DNA from 3 places in the Pseudoalteromonas sp. L1 genome. Region 3 is predicted to be linked to each of the others. Evidence: predicted binding sites of a transcription regulator. Region 3 holds the regulator's gene; each other region holds the start of a gene.
The links. Region 3 encodes sigma-54, which starts transcription at its own class of promoters, with help from an activator protein. Its sites were predicted from a motif close to GTTGGCACGNNNNTNGNNT; they were not measured.
Positions count from the first base shown of each region.

Region 1: a site for sigma-54 is predicted at 1,000-1,018, ahead of flgB (flagellar basal body rod protein FlgB). Genes of this name have one in related genera too.
Region 2: a site for sigma-54 is predicted at 893-911, ahead of flgB (flagellar basal body rod protein FlgB). Genes of this name have one in related genera too.

Region 1 covers NZ_JAKKCT010000001.1:269,195-271,468, forward strand. Annotated here, with positions in the region: gene L3V38_RS01175 (chemotaxis protein) at 1-64, shown strand, start outside; gene L3V38_RS01180 (protein-glutamate O-methyltransferase CheR) at 86-916, shown strand; gene flgB (flagellar basal body rod protein FlgB) at 1,053-1,463, shown strand; gene flgC (flagellar basal body rod protein FlgC) at 1,466-1,897, shown strand; gene L3V38_RS01195 (flagellar hook assembly protein FlgD) at 1,911-2,274, shown strand, end outside.
Region 2 covers NZ_JAKKCT010000003.1:544,643-546,916, forward strand. Annotated here, with positions in the region: gene L3V38_RS12550 (flagellar hook capping FlgD N-terminal domain-containing protein) at 1-33, opposite strand, end outside; gene flgC (flagellar basal body rod protein FlgC) at 38-454, opposite strand; gene flgB (flagellar basal body rod protein FlgB) at 457-828, opposite strand; gene flgA (flagellar basal body P-ring formation chaperone FlgA) at 933-1,694, shown strand; gene flgM (flagellar biosynthesis anti-sigma factor FlgM) at 1,771-2,073, shown strand; gene flgN (flagellar export chaperone FlgN) at 2,070-2,274, shown strand, end outside.
Region 3 covers NZ_JAKKCT010000005.1:284,487-286,760, forward strand. Annotated here, with positions in the region: gene lptB (LPS export ABC transporter ATP-binding protein) at 1-519, shown strand, start outside; gene L3V38_RS16420 (RNA polymerase factor sigma-54) at 628-2,124, shown strand; gene hpf (ribosome hibernation promoting factor) at 2,151-2,274, shown strand, end outside.

The DNA.
Region 1 (2,274 bases), on a different contig from region 3:
TATTGCAAAGTTTAACCCTGATGAATTAGCGACAGCTGTTAAAAAATGGGTTCACTGTGATTAATAATTTATAGGTGGTATTACTTTGGAAAATAAGCACTTACAACAAAGCGAATACGATCAATTTCGCTCTTTTTTAGAGCAACAATGTGGGATTGTGTTAGGTGATAACAAACTTTATTTAGTTAAAAGTCGCCTCGCACCATTGATGGCTCGCTTTAGTGTGGAATCGTTATCACAATTAGTGAGCAAAACGCTAAGTCCTCATGAGAGGCAGTTACGTGCCGCAGTTGTTGATGCGATGACGACAAACGAAACGCTTTGGTTCCGTGACCAATACCCCTTTGAGTTACTTAAAACTAAATTGTTTCCTGAATTTAAAGACTTGCATAGACCAGTGAAAATCTGGTCTGCGGCAAGTTCTTCTGGTCAGGAACCATACTCGATAGCCATGTCGGTTGCCGAGTTTCAATCTAAGCAGCCAGGTGTTTTAAAAATGGGTGCGCAGATTATTGGTACTGATATTTCAAATACCATGCTTGATATGTGTAAGAATGCTGAGTACGACTCACTTGCACTCGCTCGAGGCTTGTCTATGGAAAGGCGGCAAAAGTTCTTTAAGGATAGTGGCAATGGTATGGCACAGGTGGTTGATCCAATAAGAAAAATGGTCAGTTTTAGGCATCTCAACTTATTAGATTCTTATGCCTTGATGGGCAAGTTTGATATCATTTTTTGCCGCAATGTACTGATTTACTTTTCACCAGAGGTTAAGGCAAAAATTATTGCGCAATTTGCTCAGGCACTTAACCCTAAAGGCTATTTATTTTTAGGCGCATCTGAGTCAATGGCGGGCTTAAGTGATAGCTTTGATATGGTACGTTGTAATCCAGGTATCATCTACCAGAAGAAATAATTCCCTTCTAGCAACCTAACTATTAGGTTGCTATATCTTATTTATTTTCAATTAGTTATAACCTTATTGATAGGCTCTTTATTTTTGGCTTGTCTTTTGCATTGTCCAATGCAGAGTCAAATTTTTGGAGATGGTTATGGCTATCAGTTTTGATAAAGCATTCGGTGTTCACCCCCATGCAATGTTGATCCGTTCACAACGTGCTGAGTTATTAGCGACTAATATCGCTAATGCTGATACGCCGGGCTACAAGGCAAAAGATGTGGATTTTGCATCTGCATTAAAAGCGGCAAAAAGCAACCAACAAAGCGGCAACACTATGGTACGTACAAACGAGAAACACCTTGCGGGTGGTAGTCGTTTTGTTGGTAACTCAGAAATGTTTCGCACGCCAAATCAAGCAGATACAGGTGATGGTAACTCTGTTGATATACAAGTGGAACGAAACTTGTATGTACAAAACTCATTAGAGTATCAGGCAAGCCTGCAATTTATGAGTAGTAAAATTAAAGGCCTTAAAAAAGCCCTCGGTAGTCAAGGAGCTTAATCATGAGTTTATATAATGTTTTTGATATTTCAGGTACGGGTATGAGTGCACAAAATGTGCGTTTAAATACCACGGCGAGTAATATCTCAAATGCAAATACGATTAGCTCTAGTCAAAATGAGACTTACCGAGCGCGCCACCCTGTGTTTGCCGCTGAGCTTACAAAAGCGTCAGCATCACAAAGCAATCCTCAGGGTTCTTCTGTTGGCGTTAAAGTACTGGGTATTGTAGAGAGCGACAAGCCTCTGCAAATTGAATATAACCCGAATCATCCAAGTGCAGATGAAAACGGTTATATCTACAAACCAAATGTTAACGTCGTAGAAGAAATGGCTAATATGATTTCTGCCTCTCGCTCTTATCAAACAAATGTGCAAGTTGCTGATGCAGCAAAGCAAATGTTAAGTAAAACACTGTTGCTTGGGCAGCGGTAACCGAGGATAAGTTATGAGTAACGACATCAGCAGTGCGTCATCCACGTATTTAGATAACTTACGTTGGCAAGACAATCAAACGAAAACAGAAGAGAAAGATGACACTTTAACACAAGAAGATTTCTTCTCGTTGTTAACTCAACAGTTATCGTTTCAAGACCCGAGTAAGCCCGCTGACAATGATCAAATGATTGCTCAGATGACAAACTTTACTATGGCAGAAGGTATTTCAAATCTTAATAGTAAATTTGAATCCCTTACGGCTTCAATGACATCTAACTCGGCGCTACAAGCATCTACTTTAGTAGGTAAGCAAGCGTTGCTTGAGTCAGATATGTTGGATTTAAACGAAACGGGTGTATCTAAAGGCTCTGTTG
Region 2 (2,274 bases), on a different contig from region 3:
GTTATTGCTTTGTGTGGTATTTGCGATATCCATGGTGCTACTGTCCTAATTTAAGAATGCTTTGCTGCATGCTGTTAACACGCGACATAACATCAACGGATGTTTGATAACTACGACTTGCTGACATCATGTCTGCCATTTCTTCAAGTACATTGACGTTTGAATAAAAGACATAGCCATCATCATTGGCAAGTGGGTTGTTAGGCTCATAACGTTGCTCAACAGTACGATTAGACTCTGTCACACCCATGGTATTGACAGCAGCTGCCACATTTTGCTGATCAAAAGAGTCTTTATACATGGCAGAAAAAACCGGCTTAAGCGCCTTATACGCGCCCTCTTCGGTAGACGCCGCCGTGTCAGCATTAGCAAGGTTAGAAGCAATGGTATCTAAGCGCATGACTTGAGCACGCATTGCACTGCCACTAATGTCATAAATAGAATTAAAAGACATTATTAATTTCCTTTGATTACTTTATGCAGGCCACTGATTTTCATGTTTAGAAAGGTCATACTGGTCTGAAAATCCATACTGTTGTTAGAGAATTTTGCCTGCTCGACATTGAGCTCTACGGTATTACCGTCACTGGATGCTTGATACGGCACACGATACATCAGCTCATTGGCAGTAATTCCCGCAAAGCCTACATCATTGTTATGCTCCATACTCGCTGCGACATCGCCCAAAATTTGCTGGTAATCCACATCTCTTGCTTTAAAATTTGGGGTATCGACATTTGCTAGGTTACTTGCGATAACCTCAGCTCTGTCTATTCTCAACTGCATAGCAAATGGGTGTACGCCTAACGCTTTATCAAATAATGCCATTGTTGCCTCAACTGACTACGTCTTGTATGCTCGTTTGCACATTTTGAATTCGGTATAAGGCTATTAACAACCTTTATGCCAAATTTTATAAGACATATTTTTCAATGAGTTACTGTAACAAATTCAATCTAAGGCACGTAAAAGCGGAAGCAATACTTCCGATACGGAATGGTGCTTTTTTCCTCTTTTTTGGAATTATTTCCTTATTATTTTCAGCTAATGTCTTAGCAAGCAATTTTCAAAAAGAGATTAAACAGTATATAAATAGCGAAATAACTCATTACTTAGGCAGCATAAACAAGCAAGGTCAGCAAAAAAAAATTGCGTTATACATTCCAGCTGCAGCAAAAGAGCTTAGCTGTGATCAGTTATCAATAAACAGGGTAAAACCCAATTCCATTCCCGCAGGTAGAATTCGTCTGACCGTCAGCTGTGCAGATCCCATTTGGCAATTTAGAGCCACCGCAAAAGTTGATCTGTGGCTCAATTTAGTCGTTGCTAAACGTGACTTACAACGCGGCGAAGTGTTAAGCAATGAGTTACTAAACTATGACTCCATTAACATTGCAAAACACGTTTACGGTATGGAAACGAGCACAAATGAATTGATTGGAATGACAGTTAAAAGAAACATCAAGCAAGGCGATTTAGTCACTCGCAGACAGCTCGAAAATAACTACCTAGTCAATAAAGAGCAGCATATAAAACTTCTCATCAGCACAAGCTCCTTTACTGCAAGTGTAAAAGCAATTGCACTTGAGGAAGGGATTAAAGGCCAAATGATCAAAGTAAAAAACCTCAGTTCTGGTAAAATTGTTGAAGGCCAAGTGATTGATAAAGGGGTTGTAAAAGCAACACTTTTATAAATTTAAAAATAAATTTAAGAAATCGATAAATTGGGTCGCTTTACAAAATTAGTAGAAAATTAATTGGGGATTGATAATGAACATAAACAACAAAGGTAGCAGTAGTCATGTTGAGCAAGCTGCAAAAGTGAACAACTTTATTGATTCGGGCAGTCAAGATATCAGTAAAAAATCTCACACAGCGGCAAACAAGCAAGCAAGCGCAGAGCAAATTAGTTCGCTTAGTAAAACAATCGATAATACCTTTGAAGACTTAGCGTCAAAGCCTGATGTTGACTTTGAAAAAGTAGCAAAAGTAAAAGCCGCTATTGCGAATGGTGAGCTGTCACTTGACCAAGATACATTAATCAATGCCCTACTAGAGTTTCATAAAAAATGACCATAAACAGCATTAAGCAGTTTATTGAAAGCCTACAACACGATGTACGCAAGCTTGATTCACTCATTAGTGCACTTGAACAACAGTATGTGCTTCTAAGCGAACGAGATACAACATTACAACAGCACAACGCCAAGATGTCTGCTGTTTTACAATCTTTAGATAAAAACCATCTAAGCCGTGATAGCTATTTACAAAGTT
Region 3 (2,274 bases):
TTACCCATGCATAATCGTGCTCGATTAGGTATTGGCTATTTACCTCAAGAATCATCCATTTTTAGAAAGTTGACAGTCTACCAAAACCTGATGGCGATTCTTGAAACACGCAAAGATCTTAAAAAACAGCAACGAGAAGAAACACTCAATAACCTGCTTGATGAATTTAGTATTCAGCACATCCGAGATAGCCAAGGTATGGCGCTATCAGGAGGCGAGCGTCGCCGTGTTGAAATCGCGCGAGCATTAGCCGCAGATCCAAAATTTATTCTGCTAGATGAGCCTTTTGCTGGTGTTGATCCAATTTCAGTGTTAGATATAAAGAAAATTATAGAGCATTTGAAAAACCGTGGTATCGGTGTACTAATAACTGACCATAATGTTCGAGAAACCCTTGATGTTTGTGAAAAAGCCTACATTGTTTCTCATGGGGAGCTAATTGCATCAGGCACGCCTGAGCACGTATTAGCAGACCAAACGGTACGCGATGTCTATCTAGGCGAGCAATTCAGGTTGTAACCAATACACCACCGACTAGAGCATCTGCTAGACTTACAATAATGACAACATATTGATATTGACTCAAAGTAGTATCAATAAATGATTTAAAAGGATTGTTAGGGATACATGAGGCAATCATTACAGCTGCGCATGGGCCAGCAACTTACAATGACTCCACAACTGCAACAAGCCATTCGCTTATTGCAGCTTAGTACATTGGATCTCCAGCAAGAAATACAAGAAGCGCTTGATAGTAATCCTCTGCTTGAAGTGGAAGAAGCGGATTATAATGAAGAAGCGATCGGTAAAAACGAACAAAAATCTGACTCTGATGATTCACAAGTCGCAGCTACAGCAGAAGAAGCACCAAGTGAATACGAGCAAGAAAGCAGTGATGCACTCAATAAAGATACCGTCAGTGACGACCTAGCAATGGATGTCACGTGGGATGAGTACATGAGTGCAGCCCCTTCAACCTCGTCAGGGCCAATGCCAGAAGATGAGTCTATTTACCAAGGTGCGTCAACCGAAACTCTCCATGAATACCTGATGTGGCAACTACAGTTGACTCCATTTAGTCCGACCGACGAAGCAATTGCTGTTGCTATAGTCGAAGCTATCGATGACTCAGGTATTTTAACTGTGAGTTGTGAGGATATTGTTGAAAGCTTTAATCAAAATGATGATGAAGAAGAAATAGAACTTGATGAAGTCGAAGCGGTCTTAAAAAGAATACAGTTATTTGATCCTGTCGGCATTGGTGCTCGCAGCTTACAAGAGTGCCTATGTATACAACTTCGTCAATTCGATGCAGATACACCTTATTTGGCTGAAACTAAAATGGTTTTATCTGAGCACATCGAATTATTAGCAAGTCGCGACTATCGTACTTTGATGAAAAAGACTAAGCTTAAAGAAAACGAGCTTAAAGAAGTGATGACGCTTATCCATAGCTTGAACCCTAAGCCTGCAGATAGCATCGTACGTGAAGAGTCTGAATACGTCATACCTGATGTATCGGTAAAAAAAGTAAAAGGTCGTTGGGTGGTTGAGCTAAACCCTGACTGTATGCCAAAGATCAGAGTAAACAGCCAGTATGCGGCTATGTCACGCTCTGTAAAATCAAGCAGTGACAGCCAGTTTATTCGCTCTCATCTGCAAGAAGCTAAGTGGTTTATTAAAAGCTTAGAGAGCCGGAATGATACTTTATTAAAAGTAACGAACTGTATTGTTCAACAACAACAAGCTTTCTTTGAACACGGCCCAGAAGCGATGAAGCCGATGGTGCTAAATGATGTCGCTGAAATGGTCGAAATGCATGAATCGACGATTTCACGGGTAACAACGCAAAAATATATGCATACCCCAAGGGGTATTTTTGAGTTGAAATATTTCTTCTCAAGCCACGTCAGCACAGAAAATGGTGGCGAGTGTTCATCAACGGCAATACGCGCTTTAATCAAAAAGCTTATTGCCGCAGAAAACTCAGCGAAGCCATTGAGTGACAGTAAGATTGCAGATATATTGGCTGAGCAAGGAATTAAAGTAGCTAGACGTACAATTGCAAAATACCGAGAGTCTCTAGCAATACCGCCGTCTAATCAGCGTAAAAGCTTGATTTAGACGTTTTACATAGAAGGAAAATGCTTATGCAACTAAACCTAACTGGTCGTCATGTAGAAATCACAGATTCATTAAAAGACTATGTAAACACCAAGTTTGCGAAACTAGAAAGGCATTTTGATCATATTAATAATGTTCATGTCATTCTAG